Regions from separate parts of the Bacillus sp. 3255 genome, predicted to be linked through region 3. Evidence: riboswitches for the same ligand, from Rfam matches in the RefSeq annotation. Region 3 holds a riboswitch; each other region holds the start of a gene.

What was found. Region 3 has a riboswitch for cyclic di-GMP ahead of J2X61_RS02160 (hypothetical protein). Riboswitches for the same ligand answer to the same signal wherever they lie in the genome.
Region 1: another riboswitch for cyclic di-GMP. It lies ahead of J2X61_RS09610 (putative motility protein); the one in region 3 lies ahead of J2X61_RS02160 (hypothetical protein).
Region 2: another riboswitch for cyclic di-GMP. It lies ahead of J2X61_RS21895 (pyridoxal phosphate-dependent decarboxylase family protein); the one in region 3 lies ahead of J2X61_RS02160 (hypothetical protein).

What each region holds. Positions count from the first base shown of each region.
Region 1 is NZ_JAVDUS010000005.1:190,151-197,864, forward strand. It holds gene carA (glutamine-hydrolyzing carbamoyl-phosphate synthase small subunit) at 1-14, shown strand, start outside; gene carB (carbamoyl-phosphate synthase large subunit) at 1-3,210, shown strand; gene pyrF (orotidine-5'-phosphate decarboxylase) at 3,266-3,955, shown strand; gene pyrE (orotate phosphoribosyltransferase) at 3,998-4,642, shown strand; cyclic di-GMP riboswitch class I at 4,734-4,820, shown strand; gene J2X61_RS09610 (putative motility protein) at 4,843-5,046, shown strand; gene J2X61_RS09615 (LysR family transcriptional regulator) at 6,023-6,901, opposite strand; gene dapA (4-hydroxy-tetrahydrodipicolinate synthase) at 7,025-7,714, shown strand, end outside.
Region 2 is NZ_JAVDUS010000015.1:116,836-124,549, forward strand. It holds gene J2X61_RS21890 (ABC transporter ATP-binding protein) at 1-806, shown strand, start outside; cyclic di-GMP riboswitch class I at 1,039-1,124, shown strand; gene J2X61_RS21895 (pyridoxal phosphate-dependent decarboxylase family protein) at 1,230-2,900, shown strand; gene J2X61_RS21900 (methyl-accepting chemotaxis protein) at 2,907-4,649, shown strand; gene J2X61_RS21905 (GDYXXLXY domain-containing protein) at 5,156-7,384, shown strand; gene J2X61_RS21910 (EamA family transporter) at 7,445-7,714, shown strand, end outside.
Region 3 is NZ_JAVDUS010000001.1:511,824-519,537, reverse strand. It holds gene J2X61_RS02175 (four-carbon acid sugar kinase family protein) at 1-1,020, shown strand, start outside; gene J2X61_RS02170 (cold-inducible protein YdjO-related protein) at 1,043-1,291, opposite strand; gene ade (adenine deaminase) at 1,407-3,206, shown strand; cyclic di-GMP riboswitch class I at 3,389-3,483, shown strand; gene J2X61_RS02160 (hypothetical protein) at 3,561-4,082, shown strand; gene J2X61_RS02155 (bifunctional diguanylate cyclase/phosphodiesterase) at 4,316-6,673, shown strand; gene J2X61_RS02150 (MerR family transcriptional regulator) at 6,782-7,207, shown strand; gene J2X61_RS02145 (hypothetical protein) at 7,340-7,525, opposite strand; gene J2X61_RS02140 (hypothetical protein) at 7,584-7,714, opposite strand, start outside.

The DNA of each region.
Region 1 (7,714 bases), on a different contig from region 3:
ATGCCAAAAAATAATACACTCAAAAAGATCCTCGTTATCGGTTCCGGTCCGATCGTCATCGGGCAAGCCGCCGAATTCGACTACGCGGGAACACAAGCTTGCCAAGCATTGAAAGAAGAAGGCATGGAAGTCATCCTGATCAACTCCAACCCGGCGACGATCATGACGGACACGAACATGGCCGACAAAGTATATATCGAACCGATCACTCTTGAATTCGTAACACAAATCATTCGCCAAGAACGTCCTGACGGCTTGCTGCCGACACTAGGCGGTCAAACGGGTCTGAACATGGCTGTTGAGCTAGCGCGTGCAGGCGTGCTTGAAGCGGAGAACGTGAAGCTGCTGGGAACGCAGCTTACCGCGATCGAGAAAGCGGAAGACCGCGACCTGTTCAGAGATTTGATGAGAGAATTAGAACAGCCTGTGCCGGATAGCGTTATCGTCACGACGGTTGCTCAAGCGGTTGAATTCGCTAACGAAATCGGCTTCCCGATTATCGTTCGCCCGGCTTACACGCTCGGCGGTACTGGCGGCGGTATTTGTAACACTATGGAAGAGCTGACGGAAATCGTCGCTTCCGGACTTCGCTACAGCCCGATCGGACAATGTCTCGTTGAGCGCAGCATCGCCGGCATGAAAGAAGTCGAGTATGAGGTTATGCGTGACGCGAACGACAACTGTATCGTCGTGTGTAATATGGAGAACTTTGACCCGGTTGGCGTACATACGGGCGACAGTATCGTTGTAGCGCCGAGCCAAACGTTGTCGGACCGCGAGTATCAAATGCTGCGTTCCGCCTCCTTGAAAATCATTCGCGCCTTGAACATCGAAGGCGGTTGTAACGTACAATATGCGCTTGATCCGCACAGCTTCCAATACTATGTCATCGAGGTTAACCCGCGTGTAAGCCGCTCCTCGGCGCTTGCCTCCAAAGCGACGGGCTATCCGATTGCCAAAATGGCGGCTAAAATTGCCATCGGCTACACATTGGACGAAATCATGAATCCGGTAACCGGTCAAACGTATGCATGCTTCGAGCCTGCGCTTGATTATATCGTTTCGAAAATTCCGCGCTGGCCGTTCGATAAGTTTACAGCGGCTAACCGCAAGCTCGGCACACAAATGAAAGCGACTGGAGAAGTCATGGCGATCGGCCGTACGTTCGAAGAGTCCATTCATAAAGCGGTTCGTTCGTTGGAGATCGGCGTTCACCGTCTCTTCCTGAAAGAAACGGATCAGCTGGATAAAGAGACATTGGAACTGCGTCTGCAAAAGCCGGACGACGAGCGCCTGTTCTTGCTGGCTGAAGCGTACCGCAGAGGTTATACGGTAGAGCAGCTCCAGAGCTTGACGAAGATCGACTGGTGGTTCCTGAATAAGCTAGACGGCCTCATCAAGTTCGAGAAAGAGATTGCGGCTGGCGAACTGACTGCAGAACTGATCTTCGAGATTAAACGCAAAGGCTTTACAGACCGCGCCGTTGCCGAAATCCGCACACTTGCCGGATGCTCCAGCTTCATTAATGAAGCGGATGTCAGAGCGTTCCGTTTGAAACATAACATTAAGCCGGTTTACAAAATGGTTGATACTTGCGCAGCCGAATTCGAAGCCTCGACGCCGTACTACTACTCCACGTATGAGCAAGAAGATGAAGTAACGGAAACGACCAAAGAGAAAGTCGTCGTGCTCGGGTCCGGCCCGATCCGGATCGGACAAGGGATTGAATTCGACTACTCCACGGTGCACGCGGTATGGGCGATTCAGGCGGCAGGTTACGAAGCCGTTATTATCAACAACAACCCTGAAACTGTATCTACGGACTTCAACACATCCGACCGCTTGTATTTCGAGCCGCTCTTCTTCGAAGATGTGATGAACGTGATCGAACGCGAGAATCCGATTGGGGTTATCGTTCAGTTCGGCGGACAAACGGCGATTAACCTGGCAGCTCCGCTGGCCAAAGCCGGTGTTCGCATTCTGGGATCCGATCTGGAGAGCATCGATACGGCCGAGGATCGCAAGAAATTCGAAGCGCTGCTCAGCAAGCTGTCCATCGCTCAACCACCGGGCGGAACGGTAACATCGGTGAACGATGCTGTCGGAACAGCGGCCAAATTCGGCTATCCGGTTATCGTTCGTCCATCGTACGTCCTTGGCGGACGCGCAATGGAAATCGTCTACTCCGACCAAGAACTGCTTAGCTACATGGAGTATGCGGTCAAAATCAACCCGGAGCATCCGGTCCTCATTGACCGTTACATGCTGGGCAAAGAGGTAGAGGTTGACGCGATCTGTGACAAAGAAACCGTGCTGATTCCGGGCATCATGGAGCACGTTGAGCGTGCAGGGGTTCACTCCGGCGACTCCATCGCCGTCTACCCGCCGCAATCGATCTCCGATGCGATCAAAGCGCAAATCGTTGAAATCACAACGAAAATCGGTCTTGAACTGAACGTTGTGGGCTTGGTCAACATTCAGTTCGTTATTCATAACGATCAAGTGTACGTGATCGAGGTTAACCCGCGTTCTTCCCGTACAGTGCCGTTCTTGAGCAAAGTTACGAACATTCCGATGGCGAATGTGGCGACTCGCGTCATTATGGGGCAAAAGCTTGCCGACATGGGCTACCAAAGCGGTCTATGGCCGGAAGACAGCTATGTGTCGGTGAAAGTGCCGGTATTCTCCTTCGCGAAGCTGCGCCGCGTCGATACGACGCTTGGACCGGAAATGAAGTCGACGGGCGAGGTTATGGGCCGCGATACGAATTTCGCCAAGGCGCTCTACAAAGGTTTGATCGGTGCAGGCATGAAAATTCCTGCTGCAGGTTCCGTCGTCGTGACTGTGGCTGACAAAGATAAAGAAGAAGCGATTGAGATTCTCAAAGGCTTCTACCGTCTTGGATACAAAATTATCGCAACGGGCGGTACGGCGACAGCGATTCAAGAAGCTGGCCTGCCGGTAACCACGGTGCACAAGCTGAGCGAAGGTTCGCCGAACATTCTGGATCTGATCCGCAGCGGAGAAGCCCAGTTCGTCGTGAACACATTGACTAAAGGCAAAACGCCTGAACGCGACGGCTTCCGTATTCGCCGTGAAGCGGTGGAAAACGGTGTGGTATGTATGACATCGCTTGATACGGTAAGAGCGCTTGTGAATATGCTCGAAGCGATCAACTTCTCCTCCCGTGCAATGCCAGTACATGTCTAAGGAAGAGGTGACGGACTTGACAGTATTAACGCGTACGGATGTCGCCGGCCGTATCATGGTCGCGCTGGACTATGCGAATGCGGCAAGCGCCGAAGGGCTGCTCAAGCAGCTCGAGGGCATTCCTTGCTACGTGAAGGTGGGCATGCAGCTGTTCTATGCTGCAGGTCCCGGCTTCGTCTCCTCCCTGAAAGAGCGCGGCTATAAGGTGTTCCTGGACGTGAAGATGCATGACATCCCGAACACGGTCAAGGGCGGGGCGGAGAGCGTCACGCGCCTCGGTGTGGATCTGTTCAATGTCCATGCCGCCGGTGGCCAGGACATGATGGCTGCCGCCTTGGAAGGTGTGGACAAGGGGCTTGCCTCGGGCGCCGAACGCCCGATCGTTATCGGCGTGACACAGCTGACCAGCACGTCGCAGCAGGTGCTGAACGAAGAGATCGGCCTGACCGGAACGGTCGAGCAGGCCGTCCTTCGCTATGCCCGCCTGGCGCAAGCCGCGGGGCTGCAAGGCGTCGTCGCGTCACCGCTTGAGGTGACGGCGATCAAGGCGGCGTGCGGCGGCGCATTCGTCACCGTGACGCCGGGCATCCGTCCTGCGGGAGCGGATGTAGGCGACCAGTCGCGCATCATGACGCCTCCCGAGGCGTTCGCGCAGGGCACGGACTACGTCGTGATCGGGAGACCGATCACAGGCGCGGCAGATCCTAGAGCGGCGTTGGAATCGATTATCGATTCCGTCTTGTAGCGTCTTGTAGCACCTATCAAAGGAAGGAACGGTGGAAGTCTCATGAGTCAACAGCTTGAAACGATTGCGAAGCATGTGGCAGCTTCACTTTTAGATATCGGTGCGGTTGCGTTAAGACCGCAGCAGCCTTTTACTTGGACATCGGGCTTGAAATCTCCGATCTACTGCGATAACCGTCTGACGATGTCGCACCCTGCGATCCGCGAGGCGATTGCCGACGGTTTCGTCAGCCTGATTCAAGAGAAATTCCCGGATGCTGAAGTCGTTGCCGGCACGGCAACGGCAGGCATTCCTCATGCGGCTTGGGTGGCTCAGAAGCTGGGTCTGCCGATGATCTACATTCGCGACAAAGCGAAAGGCCACGGTAAAGAAAATCTGATCGAAGGCTCTGTGAAGCCGGGTCAGAAGGTTATCGTGATCGAAGATCTGATCTCGACAGGCGGCAGCTCTTTGAAAGCAGCCCTTGCTGTCAAAGAAGCCGGCGCCGCTGCGCTTGGCGTACTTGCGATTTTCTCTTATCAGCTGGATAAAGCAACGGATGCGTTTCAAGCGGCGGACATGCCGCTGCACACCCTCTCGAACTACTCCACATTGCTGGAAGTGGCGCTGGAGAAGGGGGCTATTCAGGAAGCGGATATGGCCTTGCTTCGTTCCTGGAGAGCGAATCCGGCCGAGTACGGCGTATAGGACTGAGCAGTCGATTCGTTGGTGTAGTCGAAGATTGACGAATCGTGCGGTATGAGCCTATACTGGTATTGTGCCAGGTGCAAACCTAACATCTGCGAACCGGCAAATGGCGCGAAAGCGGCAGACGCAAAGCTACAGGGGCTAACCGGCTTCGGCCGTATGCCAGCCAGCTACCGAACGATGAGGGGAGGAGCACGCGAATGAATATCAGCAGCAGCGTCTTCAACGCGATTAGCGGCGGAGATGCCTTGAAGCAAGCTGTTGGCATCCAACTGCTTAGCAAAATGAACGATATGCAGACTGCAGCAGTCAGTACGATGGTACAGGATTTTACCAAGTCCCAGCAGCTGGTTACCGCTTCAGCGGCGCCGCATTTGGGTGGCAACATCGACATCCGCATATAGATGGTTGAAAAGAAAGAAGCCCTACCTTTACGAGAAGGAGGGCTTCTTTTATTTGTGCAGCAGCGTCTTGGCGCAGCTGCGCAAGCAAGCTGTGCACCGGTTGGTTCATAGCGGTGCTTATGCCGGCTGCCGGCTAGCTCCGGCAAATACCCTCCGGGGTGGTTAAACATGCCGCCTCGCCGCTGCACGGTTAACCATGACGATGCAACAAACGGCCTACGGACCGCTGGCGATCCTCCGGCGGGCCGATGGCTACTCGTCTACGATATGACGAAAACCCTACGCCGGCAAACAACGAAATAATAACGAAATAACAACGAAGCAACCACGAGTCAATAACTACCCGCCGATGACCCGCCATCTCAGACGAGCTTAACTGGAAATTATCCCGTTAATTTCATCTTTTGAAAGCGGAATGCTGGAATAAAGGGATTTACTCCCTTTAAAATCTATGCTTGTCCATCAGGCCAGCGTTTTTGATGATAATTAACAGGAGAAATTCCAGTTACACTTCCACTTATAGGAGAAAGTATCGCCTAGCCGGCACTGCATCACTCAGGTCGGTTGCCAACGGTGTTGTAGCCATTCGAATGAGGAAATGGCGAGATGGAGGATGCATATCGTGTTCCGAGTGTGATTGTAAGCAGCTCCGGCTAATACCGACTAGTTTCAATAGCGTTCCGTCTAGCATCAAGTAGCACAAGTAGCTCCAATTAGTAGCATCTGGTTAGCACAATTATCACCATTTAGTATCAATTAGCGCCAAGTAGCATCATATACCACCAACCACCACCAACCAGCACCAACCCTCTCCGTGATACTGCCAATTCATCCCGCTAATGTTAGCTTCGGAAAGGGGAACACACGTATAAAGGGGAACTATTTTTCAGCGGAAGCCTAACGCTTTTCTTGCCTCCCGCTGCTAGGCTCACCTCAGCGCGGCGCTCTATTCACGCTGTCCTTGAGCCGCTGAATCTCAGACACGCCCTGCCGTCAGTAAGCCGATAAATGCCTGTAACGGCTGGGACATCCATTTCTTGGGATGGAGCAGCAGCTGAATGTCTAGTGACAATTGCTCATGCGTAAAAGAGAGCGAAGCCAGCTTGCCCAGCTCCAGCTCGGTTTGCACGGCAATTCTCGGCAGCAGCGCGAGACCTAGACCGTTCATCACGCAATGCTTGATCGTTTCCAGGTTGCCGAGCTCGAAACCGATGTGCAGCGGCACGCCGTGCTCTTTGAGCAGCTTCTCGAACATCCCCCGGTAAATACAGCTTTCTTCCGTAACGATAAATTCCGTTTGCTGAAGGTCACTTAAGCGGACTTGGTCCAGTTGGGTGAAAGGATGCTGCGTGGGTGCAACGAGGACCAGCGGTTCCTCGCGGATTTTCGTACAGGTCAGCAGGGGATCGGCGGGATAGCGGTCAAGGAGCAGCCCGATATCGTAATCGCCTTCTTTGACTTTCGAGATGAGAGACGACTCCGTATCTGGGTAGAGCTGGATGTTGAGGTGGGGATACTTTTGTTTCAAAGCTTGCAGAAAAGGGGGCAGGAAGTATGCTGCGAGCGAATTGATCGTCCCGATTGTCAATGTTCCGGCCGCTTGGCTTGTCAGCATTTCATGAGATTGATCGTACAAATCAAGCATTTGGGAAGCAAGCCTCAGCAGCGTTTCACCCGGTGCCGTCAGCCGCAGCTGGCGCCCATACCGCTCGAAGAGCGGAACGCCATACTCTCGCTCCAGCTTCTGGATCTGCATCGTTACGCTGGATTGTGCATAGCCCAGTTCTTCGCCGGCTTTGGTGAAGCTCTTTCTTCGGGCGACCTCTCGAAACGTTCGGAAATAGGTTAGATCCACCGGAGCCCCTCCGTTCATTATCAAAATTTTTGATGAGACTTATCATTTATTATAGCTAACTGTGATGTGATGTTCCATGCTAAAGTATGTTTACATCATATTTTTAACGGGGAGTGGGCGCATATGCTAAAAGAGCAAGATTTGCAAGGGATATATGTTCCGATTATTACACCATTTGATGAGGATGAAGAGGTGGATGCCGCTTCCTTTTATAATCATGCCTATCAATTGTTTCAAGATGAAGTTAATGGAATTGTGGTGAATGGCACGACTGGGGAATCGCCGACAATATCCAATGAAGAATTAGGAATCCTGTTCGCTTCTGCCCAGGCAGCCAGAGAAGCTGCACATGTGCAGGTGCCGCTCGTCGTAGGTACGGGGACGAATGAGACGCGCGGGACGGTGCGGAAGACCGAAGCGGCCGGCAAGCTGGGAGCAGATGCTGCTTTGGTGGTTGTGCCGTATTACAACAAGCCGAGCCAGCAGGGGGTCATCGAGCATTTTCGCCAGGTTGCTAGTGTGGGGGTGCCGGTTATTCTGTATGAGGTCCCGCATCGGACTGGAATAACCTTGGAGCTGGATACGGTTCGAGCGATCTTGGAGCTTGACGGCGTCATTGGGATGAAAGACAGCACGCCTAACACACATTTGGTAACCGAGCTTACCCGACTGGGATCCAAACCTGTACTTTGCGGGGAAGACTCGCTGCTGTATCCTGCGCTGCAATCCGGAGCCAAAGGCGCGATGAGCGCATCCGCCAACGTTGAGACGGAGCGGTTTGTCTCCTTGTACCGTCATTTTGTATCCGGTGAG
Region 2 (7,714 bases), on a different contig from region 3:
AGCCGGAAGTCAAGGATAAGCCGGACGCGAAGCCGGTTGCCATGCAGAACGTGAAAGGCGAGATTCATTTCAGCAATGTGACCTTCGGCTATTTGAAGGAGGTGTCCGTTATCGAGAATCTGGAGCTGCGCATCGCACCCGGTGAAATGATCGGCATTGTCGGTACGACGGGCGCCGGTAAAAGCTCGCTGATTTCGCTGCTCTGCCGCTTCTACGATGTGCAGAAGGGAAGCGTCAGCATCGACGGGACGGATATCCGCGATATCCCGCAGGCTGAACTTCACAGGATCGTAGGCCTTGTGCAGCAGGAACCGTATTTGTACGCCGGCAGCATTCTGGACAATGTGCGGATGTTCGATGAAACCATCCCTCGGGAAGCGGTGATTGAGGCTTGCCGGTTGGTCGGCGCCGATGCGCTGATCGCCAGGCTGAAGGATGGCTATGACACGCGGATCTCCGAACGGGGAAGCGGCTTGTCGGCCGGCGAGCGGCAGCTCATTTCGTTCGCGCGCATTATCGTGTTCCAGCCCAAAATTTTGATTCTCGACGAAGCGACGGCGAATCTGGATTCGCAAACGGAGCAGCTTATCCAAGCTGCGCTGCAGGTTGTCGCAGAGGGGCGGACGACACTGGTTATCGCTCACCGCATCTCGACGATCATTCATGCCAACCGCATTCTGGTCATGAGCCACGGACATATCGTGGAAGAAGGGAACCATGCGGAGCTGTTGGCGCAGCACGGGTACTACGAGCAGCTGTACCTGCACTCGCAGGGCAGCGCGGAGACCGCTCAAACGATATCATAGGCATCAGGATAAGCTTAGTTATGACTCATAATTAGAGTCGTAGCTAAGCTTTTTTTTCTATTATTCTACCTTCGGTCAAGTAAATGTAAGCGAACCAATATAAAGAGAGAAAATAAGGTTTCTAAACAAAAGTGGTAAATTATGTTGTTTAATTTGGACTAATGTACTATACTGATGTATAAAATTGTAAACATTATGTCGACGGATGTCGAAAGGAGTTGTAGTTTTTCAAACAGCATACTGGCAAACCTATTGAAAAATAGGGACGCAAAACTAGAGGGACTACATCCAACAAGGATATGTCAGCCAGTTGCAGCTCTGCGATTGGTGAAGTTATTGGCATTGTTGCCAGGGTTCACTTTTTTTTTGTGTGCGTATTTATGCTTGGCCAATCTAGCGAATCTAGCGATAGGAGTAGAGATAATGAGAGAGAGAAGACCTGCGAATATGCAGCATTTGTTCCCAAGTGAGAATGGGAATCCGCAAACGCGTCAAATGGTGCTTCAGCTGATGGAACAAATCCTGACGGGCGTCGACGCCTTGAAAAACCCGAATGGCGTTAACCTCAAAGGAGAAAAGGACCGGTCGGGGAATTTCTACAGCAACCTGATTCGGAACAGCGCGATTCCGGGAGACAGCGTTCCCCTGGAGGAAGTGAACGCAGAGCTGTTGAAGCTGCTGCACGCCCATCCCTACCATACCAAATATTTTCTGACCAACATTCTACCGATGGCCTCCATCCCCGGTATTCTGGGCATGATGGCGGCGTTCATGGTGAATGGCAACAACTTGTGGGATGTATACGGACCGGCGGGCGCGGAAGCGGAAGTTCGCGTCATCAGTATGATGTCGAAGCTCATCGGCTACGATCCGCTTACCAGCGGCGGCTATACGACATGGGGCGGGCAGGGCGCCGTCTTCTCAGGGCTGCGCATCGCGATTGCGAAAGTAGCGCCGAATGCCTTGCAGCAAGGCGTCCCCGGCAATCTCTACGCGTTCTGCTCCGAAGCGGCGCATTACTCCTTGTTCAAGTCCATGGAAGCATCGGGGATCGGAAGCGACCACTTGATTCGCGTTCGCACGAATCCGGATAGCTCCATGGATGTCGGCGATTTGCGGCTCAAGATGGAAGAAGTGGTCGCAGGCGGCGGCATTCCCGTCTATATTGTTGCGACCACAGGCACGACGGATGCTATGGGAATCGACGATTTGTCCGCAATTTATGCGGTTAGCGATGCCATTGCGAAGCAGCATGATTTGCCAAGAGCGCACATTCATGCGGATTCCGCTCTAGGCGGGTTCTTCGCCTTCTTCAACGATTACGACTTCGAGTTGAATCCGCTCGATCTGAAGCAGGAGGTTCTGCATGCGCTGCTTCAGATTCATGGCAGAATGAAGCATTTGCATATGGCGGATTCCCTATGCTTCGATTTTCAGAAGCTGGGTCAAACTCCTTACGTCACCAGCTTGTTTCTGGTGCGGGAGGCCGGCGATTTGCGGTTGATGGATCTGCATCCTGACGAAACGCCGTATGTCGGACACCGGGGTTATGGGCAATACCACACGGGGTATACGTTGGAATGTTCCCGTATGGGCAGCTCCATCAGCATCTACAGTGCACTCTTGGCTTTTGGCATTCAGGGCTATCAGCGCCTTCTGGCGCAGTTCGTTGAGGTGAATCTCGCTTTTCGTGAGGCGATTCGCGAGGCAATCCCGCAGGCTGTCATCGTGAATGAAGACAATCCCGGCATCATTACACTGCTGCGCATTTATCCGGAAGGCGTCTCCAGGTTTCAGGACGAGCTTGGCGGTACATGCACGCTGCAGGAGGTAGAGCGAAACAACCGATTTAACGAATTGTGGTTCGAGCTGCTGGGCGAACGGCGGGACCAAATTTTCTTCGGCGATACGAAGAAGCACCTGCTTGTTCCAACTTCCGATCACAGTTCTGTGGCGCTCTATGCCTCCAAACTATTCATCATCTCCCCCTATACGGAAGTGCAGCATGTGGACGAAATCGTCCGTTATTTGAAAGAAACGATCGATCAGACGTATCGCCAATACGCCGGTGAAGCAGCGATGAGCAGGAGGTAATAATGAATGTTAGGGATTAAGTCATATTTTAAAAAAGCGGTGAACGGATTCCGTTCCCGTCTCGCGGTGAAGATGACCGCCAGCATCGTATTGCTGCTCTTATTGGTCAGCGGCATCTTTTCTTTATCCGGCTACTGGATCTCCACCAAGTTATCCGCGAAGCTGGAGGATCAGTTCGTACTGCGGTTAATGACGAATATTCAGAACGTGACGAACTACCTCGCTGTCATTCCGGACCGCCCCGAGCAGATTACGGATACGAAACACCAAGCTTATGAGCGAATCAAAAAACAATTCGAGGCGTTCAAGAAGGAAGATTCGCTGGAGAACGTCTATGTGTTGATGAAGAAAGACAACAAAGAACAGATCATTGTGCTAACCGGCGTAGAGGACGATTACGGCACCGATTATCCGTTCACGCCTGAGATGAACGAAGCCGTCAAGCAGGATAAGCCGGTGATCAGTTCCATTTATACAGATGAGTACGGCATTCATAAATCCATATTCGCACCGCTCCGCAACCAAAACGGTGAAAACATCGGCATCGTCGGCATCGATCTCGACGCAACGGTCATCCCGCAGACGAAGCAGGAGTTGGTCTGGACGATGATCATGATAACGCTGCTTATTCTTCTGCTAGGCAGTTTGATCGCCTACTTCATCAGCAGAAGCGTAACGAGGCCGGTTGTGCGTCTGATGCATATGACGGAGAAGGTGGCGGCAGGCGATTTATCCGAGCGGGTGCATATCCAGCGGGAGGATGAGATCGGCAAGCTGGCCGGGGCGTTCAATGTCATGCGGGAGAATCTGGACATTCTGATCCGCCAAATGTTCACCTCCGCCAATATGATCACACAGACCAGCGAGCAATTGTATCACTCGGCGGACGAGTCGAGCTCGAGTGCCGGCGTCGTCGCCGTCTCGATGAACAATATGTACGGCGGTGTCGCGGAAGTCGTTTCGTCGATAACGGACAGCACGACATCCATCTTCGAAATCAATGGGGAGCTGACGGAAGTGACGTCGGAGGTCAAACAAATGCAGCTCATGGCCCACCAAGTCGGGGCGCAGTCGGTTGACGGCCAGCAGCTTGTGGAGAAAACGCTGCATCAAATGAACGTGATTCAGAAGGAAATGAAGCAATCCGAAGAAGCGGCTCAGCAATTAGGCAATCGCTCCAAAGAGATCGGCGAAATCATACATATCATTACCGAAATTGCGCAGCAGACGAACCTGCTGGCGTTGAACGCATCGATCGAAGCGGCCCGTGTCGGCGAGCAGGGCAAAGGCTTTGCCGTCGTTGCCGGCGAAGTGAAGAAGTTGGCCGAGCAGTCTACTCGTGCGGCGAGCTCGATTACGGATCTTGTATCCAGCACGCAGAACGACAGTCTTGTGGTGATGGCGAGCATTACGCAAGGCAATCAAGCCGTGGAGCAGGGGCAAACGTGGATTCACGATACCTATGAGAATTTCAAGATCATTTTCAATGGTATATCCATGTTTTCCGAAAGGACAGATCGACTCTTGGATACGCTGGAACGAGCGGTCCAATCGTTCGAGACGATTTCGGCTGTGATGCAGCGGATCTCCGGAATTACGGAAGAACAATCCGCGGGCTACGAGGAGGTTGCAGCCGCCGCTGAGGAGCAAAGCGCCTCCATCCAGGAAATCACGGCGGCGATTCGGAATCTGTCGGAGATGGCGGCAGCGCTTCAAGGTTCCGTGCAGAAGTTTAACATGAAGCAATGAACGAAGCGGGCGGATGATCGCCTTGGAGAACCGTCACTTTGACGGTTCTTTTTATTGAACTGCGGCGGGGCGGGGCTCTCTCGTTGAGGGAGCCGAGCTTTTCTTGGTCAGCCGCAGGTCGTAACTGGAATTTCTCCCGTTATTCGCGAGAAAATTAGCCTAGTTGTACGAATAAAGGGAATTCCTCCCGTTCATTCATCCCCATTTCGCGTAAAGGCTGCAAGTACGGGCTGAATAACGGGAGGAATTCCTGTTATTCAGCATTCGAGGATCCGCCAGGCTGCATGTAACAGGAGAAATTCCCGCTATGGGCGGGACTCTCGGTAGAGGCTTAGCTCTCTTGGAGGAGCCGAGCTTTCTTATGAATGGCACCGGCAAACCTTACCGCAGTGCGGTGCAAGGGGATAATCACCAGGGCTAATGATCAGGTACTAGGAATAGATAGTACTTCTCAATCGGCGTAACTTGAGTAACAATAAGAGTATGACGAGAGGAGGTCCTGCAACATGAAATCGAAATGGATCACAATTCAATTAGGTTATGTGTTGGGAGCCAGCGCGCTGCTAACCGCCATTGTATATTTTTTCGCAACCAACTGGGAGAAGCTAAACCGCTGGGAGAAATTCGTTCCCGCCTTCCTCCTCATCCTCGGCTTCTATGGATTATCCATATGGTTATCCCGGCAATCAGGCAGGCAGTTTCTCAGCAAGCTCAGCTTGTTCGCCAGCTGCATTTCCTTCGGGGTGGGAATCGGTGTTATCGGGCAAACGTACAACTCGCATGCGGACAGTTATGCGTTGTTCGCCGTCTGGTTCGTTCCGGCTATTCTGTTCAGCCTGTTAACGAGGTGGCAGCCGTTCTATGTACTGGCTTATATCCTCGGCCATCTGGCTTACGGCTATTATTTCTTTCCGCGATGGCAGGGAAGCTTGGAGACGGAAGCCGTTCAGCTCGCCGTCTGGCTGGGCCTGGTGCTGGTGAACGGCGCGCTTTTCGTATGGACGGAACAAGGGCGCTTGCAAGCTCCCTTCCTGAAATGGATTTCGTTTCAAGCGGCATTGGGCATGCTGGTGTATGTTTCCAATTCACACGCCTTCGAGGATTATGGCGTCTTCATGAATCTGCCGCTCGTTATTGCGCTGGCAGCAGCCGTCCGATATACGCATAAGACGACAAACAAAGCGTACCTGCTGTTTACCGGACTCTGGATTTCCGCTGCGATCACGGTGAAATATATCGAGCTGGTCGCCCACTATTATAATGAACTGTTCTTCATAGTAAGCTTATTGTTCATCATCGTGTTCATCGGTGCCAACGTGAAATTTATGAATTATATACGGGCTTGGCAGCCGTCGGGCACGCAGTCTGCTGCGGATGAGCAGGCTGAAGGAGCATCCGGGAGCGGGAAAGCGGATGGCGATTTCACCAAATGGGTCGTCCGCGTATTGACGGTTTCCGTCGTGATCGTCGGTTCTTTGCTAGGCAGCTTGACCGTCATCGGCATCGTGACGTTGGTGCTCGGGTTCGAAGAGCCGGCCAATATTTTGATCGGTTACGGCCTTGCGGTTGTGCTTGGGATGATTGCGGCGAAAAAGCTGAACGCACTCGTCCGGTACACGATTCTCATCAGCGGCTTGCTGCTGGGCGCGGGGGCAGCCGCGTTCTCCGAGAACGTTCCGGTGCTATGGGCATTCCTGGCGCTTACGGTCGCAGCGTTTATTTATATAACGGGCTTGCTGCACCGCATTTTCTTTGTACTGGCCGCCATCGTGCTAACCGCTGCTATCTTATTTAACTGGATCGAGAGCGGCGTAACGGTCGTTACCATCCTTACGGTTCTCTTATTTGCTCTATTCGCCGGCGGTCAGGTCATTCCGAATGCCTCCATCAGGCAGCCGGTGCTGTACAGCGCTTACCCAACATTGCTGCTGTCGATGTTCGTTCTCACTTTTATAACCGAGTCGTACTGGTATTATGTGGCCAATGGCTTCTTCTTTCTGCTAGTCCTGCTGGCTCTGGCGGTCAGCAAACAGCTGCAAATCAGATGGGTGTTCGCTTGGTCGATGGGCTTCTGGACAGCGTTCCTTGTGTACAAATATTACGATCTCGCCTGGAAGCTGCTGCACAAGTCGTTCACCTTCGCGATACTAGGCATTCTGATTCTCGCCTTCACCGTATGGTACGAGAAGAAGCACGCTGAGGCGGCGGCGGAACCCGCTGCGAAGACCGACTATGCGGCGAACCGCCTTGTGATCGCCGTGCTGGTCGTGCTGCAAATTGCCGCGATGTCGCTGCAGATCGGCAAAAGCGAGTGGCTGCTCGCAAGCGGCCAGCAGATCCGCTTGCAGCTGGAGCCGCTCGACCCGCGCTCGCTGATCCAAGGCGATTATGTGCGCTTGCGGTACACGATTTCGGAGCCGCCTATTTTTGGCGACAGGCCGGAGGAGGCCGCCTCCAAACGCATTACGGTCGTGCTGGCTCCGAATGCAGCCACGGGCGTTTATGAGTTCAGCCGCGTTTATAAGAAGGGGGAGCCGCTGGCGGCAGGTGAAGTTCGTTTGAACGGCAAACGGACCGGCTTCGAAACCGTGGAATACGGCATCGAGCACTATTTCATCCCAGAAGGAACCGGCAGCGATTACGAACGGCAGGCGAAGTTCGCCGAAGTGAAGGTTTCCAAGAACGGCGATGCCATTCTGGAGCGGCTGATCTTGCAGCAGACGGTTGTTCAATAGCGCATAGTGTGATAAAATTACCCGATCTTGGCATGTTGTTAGAAAGGGGAAGCATTTCGCATGTGGCTTATGTACTCCGTGCTTGCGGCTCTAAGCTTCGGGCTCCGGGGCATCCTCTATCACTGGACCAGCCAGCAATCGCTGAATCGGAATGTGCTGCTCTGCGGCACATTTTTCATGGGCGCTCTGATCAGCGGTATCAGCGCTTTTCTTCTGCATCAGGATTGGACGGTTTCGGCGCTGATCGGCGTTCAGATGGGGCTGTTTTCCTTCGGAGCTAACGCAAGTATGTTCAAAGGCTTTGCCGTAGGGAAAGCCTCGCTCGTGGCC
Region 3 (7,714 bases):
TTCGGCCATCATTTCGCTGCCGGCGGCGTCGGCAGCGCCGGTGGCGCCGTGCACCGGCTGGACCGCCATCCGACGATGTCCGCGCATCCGGTCACGCCGATGGCGGAGGCGGATTTGCGCCGGCATCTGGCTCAGCAGACAGAGCTGCGGGTCGCGCTGCTGGATATTTTGGCGCAGGATGGCGTGGCCGAAGAGGTGCGCGAGCGCTTGGAGCGCATTATCGCGCAGGAGGCGCCGGATATGGTTCTCTTCGACGTGCTGGATGAGCGGCGCTTGGAGACGGCTGGGCGGCTCATCTGGGAGGAGGCGGCCGGGCAGGACGGCTTGTTCGTCATCGGATCGTCGGGCGTGGAGTACGCCTTGGGGGCGGTATGGCAGCAGGAAGCGGCAGCGACAGCAGGGCCTTCAGGGCCTTTAGGGCTTCCTGTGCCTCAGACGCCCCCGGGAGGCGCTTCCGGTACAGCGCCGCTGCTGGTCGTCTCGGGCAGCTGCTCGCCGGTCACAGGGGCGCAGATCGCGTGCGCCCTGGAGGCGGGCTTCGCAGGCATCCGGGTCGCGGTGGAGGAACTGCTGAGCGCGGAATCGCGGGAGGCGGCGATGGCCGCCCTGCGGCAAGAAGCGGCGAAGCAGCTGGCCGGCGGCAGGAGCGTCATCCTCTATTCGGCAACAGGCCCGGAGGATGCAAGTATCGCGCATACTCGCCAAGCGCTCGCTGCCCGGGGAATCCGCTCCGAGGACAGCAGCCGTCTGCTGGGTATGGCGCTCGGTTCTCTCACGAACGAGCTCGTCAGGGAGCTCGCCTTGCCCCGTGTTCTGATCGCGGGGGGAGACACCTCGGGGTATGTGACGAGAGAGCTCGGCATCTATGCGCTGGAGTGCAAGGCGCTGCTGGATCCTGGAGGACCGCTCTGCCGGGCGTATGCCCATAATCCGCGTTTTGACGGTCTGGAACTGGTGCTGAAGGGCGGTCAGGTCGGCGGGGTGGACTTTTTCGAACGGGTAGCTGCTTATGTATCGTAATAAAACCGTGAAGCGGGCTGCTTCACGGTTTTTTTCGCGGTTTCTTTTTGACCAGCTTAGGCAGATGCTTGATGCTCTTCAGCATGCCGCCTTTGCACAGCGGACATTCCGGCGACGGAGAGGCTGCCAGCTCTTCGCGCATCCATGCCTTACATTCGTTGTTCTTGCATCTCCAAATAGGGACTGGGGATAAGTCCGGCTTGGTCACTTCGGCATCCAAGACAGTAACACCTCCTGCTGCCTTAACCTGCCCGAATGCCATTATCTTCATTCAACGTCTTGAATCTGTAAGCGGTATACCTGCTCGGCATTCGCGCGGCGCCCGCTCCATATCATTAACTAGATCGGCTATAATAGTAGATGACATATTTCAAAGGAGATAACGAATGATGAGATACAATCGAAGAAGTCGATTAGTGGATGTAAGCCGGCAGCTAGCGAAGGTCGCAATGGGTCATGCGTTCGCGGATACGGTTATCAAGAACGGAACGCTCGTGAATGTGTATTCGGGAGAATTGCTGGCGAATATGGACGTTGCGATCGCCGCCGGGCGAATCGCCTATATCGGAAACGCCGATCATACGATTGGCGAGCAAACCGTTATGATCGATGCCGGCGGCAAGTACATCGTTCCCGGCTTTTTGGACGGACATATGCATGTCGAAAGCACGATGCTCTCGGTAACCGAGTTCGCCAAAGCGGCGCTCGCCAAGGGAACGACGGGCATCTTCATGGATCCGCATGAGATTGCCAATGTGTGCGGGGTAGAAGGAGTGCGGTTGATGCATGAAGAGGGGCAGGGACTTCCGCTTAAGGTGTTTACGACCTTCCCGTCCTGCGTACCCGCTACAACGGACTTGGAGGATGCCGGAGCAAGCTTGGGTGTAGCGGATATTGAGGCGGGTCTGAAATGGGATCAAGTCGTCGGACTTGGCGAAGTGATGAATTTCCCGGGTGTCGTGTACGGCGATCCCACCATGTGCGGAGAAATCGAGGCCACCATCCTTAGCGGCAAGACGGTCACGGGACATTTCCCCAGCGAGGATGACCGCATGCTGCAAGCCTATATCGCTTCGGGCGTGACTTCCGATCATGAAACGGTCACGCGGGAGCAAGGGCTGCATAAGGTGCGCATGGGCATGCATCTGATGATCCGCGAAGGCTCGGCATGGCATGATGTCAAGGAAGTCATCAAAGTCGTCACCGAGGATAAGGTGAACACCTCCAATATCTCGCTGGTGACGGATGATGTAAGCCCGCAGACACTTGTGGAGCAGGGTCATCTCAACCACGTCGTGCGCCGCGCGATCGAGGAGGGTGTCGACCCGGTGACCGCGATCCAAATGGTAACGATCAATGTGGCGCGCTATTTCAATCTGGAGAAGGATTTAGGCAGTATTACGCCGGGCAAATGTGCGGACATTGTGCTGTTGGATGATCTGTACAAGGTTGAACCGGCTGTAGTGATAACGGATGGGACCGTCATCTATGAGAACGGCCGGCTTGCAGCCGAGTTCCCTGTCTACACATATCCGGAGCAAATTCTCCATTCAATGCATGTGAAGCGTGCGCTGGCAGCGGAGGATTTCCGCCTTGCGAGCCGGTATCAAGGGGAGCGGACGCGAGTCCATGTTATCGGGGCTATCGAGAATAGTGCCCGCACGGCGAAAATGACGGCTTCGCTAAAGGTTGAACAAGGCATTATCCAGCCGGACCCCGGCCAAGATATCATTCGGCTTGCCTGTATAGAGCGGCACCGCGGGACAGGTCAGCTTGCGCTTGGCTTCGCGCATGGCTTCGGGCTGAAGTCGGGTGCGGTCGCTTCAACGGTGGCTCATGACAGCCATAACTTAATCGTGATGGGTGTGGATGAGAACGATATGGCTTTCGCAGCCAATGAACTTGTGAGAATCGGGGGCGGTATGATCGTCGTCGAAGACGGCAAGGTGCTGGCTCAAGTACCGATGGCGATCGCAGGCCTGATGTCTGATAAATCGTTACAAGAGGTTGTGCAAGAAGTCGCCGAGCTGGAATTGGCCTGGAAGCAGCTGGGTTGTCCGCTCCATGCTCCGTTCATGACGTTCTCGCTGATTGCACTGCCGGTTATCCCGGAAATTCGCATAACGAACCGCGGCATCGCAGATGTTACACAGTTTGCGCTGATTGAAACGGAAATAGGGGAATGACCGAAGAGGCCGAACCCGGAATTATACCACAAGTTAAGTCTGATAAATAAAAATTATGCAATTCTTATCGGAATTTTATTGAATTCGACACCATGCAACAATTATTGCTATGTACAGTTAATTTTTTTGCGAACTATAATAAGAACAGACTGTATGAAGACGGAAACAATTAGATACTACCAGATTGATAAAGGCAAATCATTGGAAACAATGAGACGCAAAGCCGTGGCCTAAGGCATACCATTTCACTGTATGCTATGGTTGACAGGTTACCGGGTAGGGAGGGACCATCCTGTATTCGGGGTGGTCTTTTCTTTATTAACCATTGGATAATCCATCCAGGGGGGCTTTTGTTTGAAAGAGCTTATGCAGCACGAAGTCATAACCGACGCTTCCATGCTGCTTGATTTCTTTATCGCCATCCCGATCCTGCTCGTCATTATCGGCTTGATATTGTCCCGTCTGCACGCGGTGAATGCCTGGATTCCGATGATTCATACGCTTTCGCTAACCATGTGCAGCATGTCGATCATCGCCGGAGGCAAGGGGATATTTGAGTATCATTTTTCAATTTTCATGGTCCTGGCCATTCTTATTGCCGTTCAACATCTCGCGCGATTCGTGTTATTTCCTGAACTGGTGTATGGCTCTGGGAAGTACGCTTTCTCGATGGTAGCGATTCACTTGATTTTCGTCATCTTGTTTATTGGGGCCTTGATCTATCAAATTATGGCCAACCGAAAAGCTGCGGCGCTATTCGAAGATCAGCAGAATCTGAAGCTTCAGCAAACCGTGAGGTCGATTGTAGAGAGTCTCTCGCACACAATATCCGTCCTCTCGGTACAATTAGCCGACAATGTGAAACATGTAAGTTAACGAACCGACGAACAGGATCAGGTCATGTCATTCACCGAACATCGAAGCCGGCCGACAAACTCGAGGGGCATAGTGATCAATTGAATGAGATCGTGCATACGGCGAAGATCACATTCTCCTTACAGTAATAACGAAATGAGGCTTGTCTATGCATCATACGATTACGGAAAGCTATAATGTCGTCCTTTTTTCTCCTCTCGTTCAGCATAGCGCTGCTCGCCTCCTTCACGGCGTTGAACCTCGCGCGCAAAGTTTTGTCTACCGACGGATGGCAGCGGACAAGCTGGTTGATCTGCAGTGCGGGCGTTATGGGTGTGGGTATATGGTCGATGCACTTCATCGCCATGCTGGCGTATCAATTGCCTGCTGGGGTGACCTACGATATCCGGATCGTAAGCGCCTCTATTGCAGTGGCGATCGCGGGTACGCTCATCGGATTTGCCGTGACGTTCCTGGGCACATATTCCCGCGCCAGGCTTATCATCGGCGGGACTTCGATGGGGCTGGCGATCAGCGGGATGCATTATATCGGCATGGCCGCTTTGCAGCAGATCAGCATAAGCTATCATCCGCTGCAGCTCGCTTTGTCAATTCTCATCGCCGTATGGGCGGCTGTAACTTCGCTGCATGCCTTATTCAAGAGGAGCCAGAACATTGCGTTCAGCGGCTTCATTATGGCGGTCGCCATTACCGGGATGCACTATATGGGGATGTCTGCAGCTGTCATGACATTCCCGGAAGGCTATCATTCCGGCGGCGCGCACGGAACCAGCATGGATTTCTTTGTAGTGGCCATGTACGTAGCCTTCGGTACGATTCTGATTTTCGCGGTGAGCTTCATCAGCTCCTTGTCGGCCGATCGGCGGTTGGCGGAGCAGATTGCGCTCAAGGCATCGATTCTGGAGTCGGCGATTGACGGTATCCTCATGTTCAAATCGCAAGGCCGGATCATTGAATTTAATCCCGCGGCGGAAGCTATTTTCGGGTATACGCGCAGCGAGGCGATTCATCGTACGATTTTCGATTTGCTCTTTCTAATTGACCAAGACGGGGAGGAAGCCGCTTCTCTATACAGGCAGCTGACCCAGCTGGCCGAGACGATCATCGGCAAACGCTTTGAAGTGACGGCTTACCGGGCCGACAGGACTCCGTTTCCAGTAGAGATTATTATAACGAGCCTCGTTAATGAGGGGGAAATGATATACACGGCCTACTTGCGCGATCTGACCGAAAGGAAAAAGTCCGAGGAGCTCATTCAGCGGCTGGCTTATTATGATCATTTGACGGGACTTCCGAACCGCAATCAGTTTAATCAGCTCATCGAAGCCGGCTTGGAGCAAGCCAGAAGTCAACATCGGAGCTTGGCCGTGCTGTTCCTGGATATTTACAGGTTCAAAGGGATCAACGATTCCTTGGGCCATCAGACTGGCGACCAGGTTCTGCAGCAGTTTTCGGCTCTGATTGCCAATGGCCTGCCGGCCGGAGGGTCCGCTTCCAGGCTTAGCGGGGATGAATTTGTCATTTTACTGCCTGTGGGACCGACGGGAGAGATGGAGGCTGTGACCAAGCAAGTCCAACAAATCGTGGGTCGGCTGGAAGCTCCCATGCGGATCGGCAGCGGCGAGAACTTCGTATCGACGAATATCGGCATCTCCTTGTACCCGTCTGACGGGGAATCGCCGGAGCAGCTGCTGCGCAGCGCTGACTATGCCATGTACGCGGCTAAGGAGCAGGGGCGGAACAATTACCAATTTTTCAATCAGGATATTAAGCAAAGATTATCTCAATCCGCCGAGATCGTACGGCAGCTAAGCCAAGCCTTCGTGGGACAGGAGTTCAGCCTCGTGTATCAGCCGAAGTTCGATCTCCGTACGGGCGATATTGCGGGTATAGAAGCACTATTAAGGTGGGACAACAAGCTGCTGGGCCGCGTTTCACCGCTGCAGTTCATTCCTGTGGCGGAGGAGTCCCGGCAAATCAACGAAATTGGTGGTTGGGTGCTGCAGACCGCCGTTCGGCAATTGAAAATCTGGCATAACGCTGGCTTGGAGCGTATTCCGATTGCGGTCAACCTATCATCGATTCAGCTGGAACAGGATCACTTCGTTGGGACCGTGCACGATGTTTTGCGGCGAAGCGGGCTGGAGCCTCATTACCTGGAGCTCGAAATCAAAGAGAATCAGGGCTTCGATTCTGAAGGCATGCTGGAGAAGCTTGAGGCGCTTGCCGGGATGGGGGTGAGGCTGTCAATCGACGATTTCGGCACAGGTCACGCTTCCATCCGTTATTTGCGCAAATTGCCGTTTCATGCCATCAAGATTGACAAATCGTTCATACATCGACTCACCGATCCGGAGCCTGATCCTTCTTTCCTTGAGGCGGCGATCGCGGTTGCCGGTAATTTGAAGCTGGAAGCGGTAGCTGAAGGTGTGGAGTCGGACGAGCAATTGGCGTATTTGAAAAAGCACGGGTGCCGGTATGCCCAAGGTTATTGGCTTGCTGTTCCCGTACCTGCCGATCAGTTCGAGCGGCTTTATATGTCACGCGCCTGCAGGGCCGGGGAGCAGGATGTTTTTATTACGCCGGCTTGAGCGTGCGTGATGGCGGGGGAAGCGCAAGGGGCTGTATTTTATTGTCGTCCGCAGGTCTGCTACAATAGATGAGAAAGCTTGGGCATTTCTCGCTAGGGGGCGAACGGTTTGACCAAATATAAGATCGACGACGTCGCCAAAGAGGTTGGGTTGACGAAGCGGACGATTCGTTATTATGAAGAGCTTGGCTTGCTTGAAGCACCTGAACGGAGCGAAGGCGGGACCCGTCTATATGCCCGCGAGCACATTGAACAATTGAAGCAAATTGTGAACGCCCGCGATGTGTTGGGCTTCTCGCTCCAAGAGATTCAGGAGTTCGTGGCCATAAGCAGGAAGCTTAACGCGCACCGCCAGGGCTATTTGCAAACGGAAGACAAAGAACTGAAAAGACAGGAGCTGCTGGAGATGCGGCAAATCGTCCAGAACCAGCTTGAGCTCATGGATCAGAAGCTTGCCAAAATTGCGGAATTTCGCAAGACCACGGAGCTTCGCTACCAGCGTTTGCAGGCTGTGCTGGATAGTTTGGCAGATTAAAGAAAACCGTCAGTGGGCTTCCCTGACGGTTTTCTTTAGTTGAACCGAAGCGCCGCCTCGGTTCTAACGGACACAGAGGCCGCTATTGCCGGGCGAATCGGCTTGTTCGGAATCTAATGGACACAGATGAGCTTATTTGCCGGTTTTGGAGCAAAATCGTGCTCCAAACGGCCAAATAGCGTCACCGGTGTCCGTTAGATTCTCGATTCGGCGATAATTCGCCGAATAAGCGCTGCGGTGTCCGTTAGCGGGGGGCGGCCCTGCGCCAGGCCGTAGACCCGCACCCGGCTTCGCCGCCGCCGCGGTTCTAACGGACATGGAGGCCGCTATTGCCGGGCGAATCGGCTTGTTCGGAATCTAACGGACACAGATGAGCTTATTTGCCGGTTTTGGAGCAAAATCGTGCTCCAAATGGCCAAATAGCGTCACTGGTGTCCGTTAGATTCTCGATTCGGCGATAATTCGCCGAATAAGCGCTGCGGTGTCCGTTAGCGTGAGGCGGCCCTG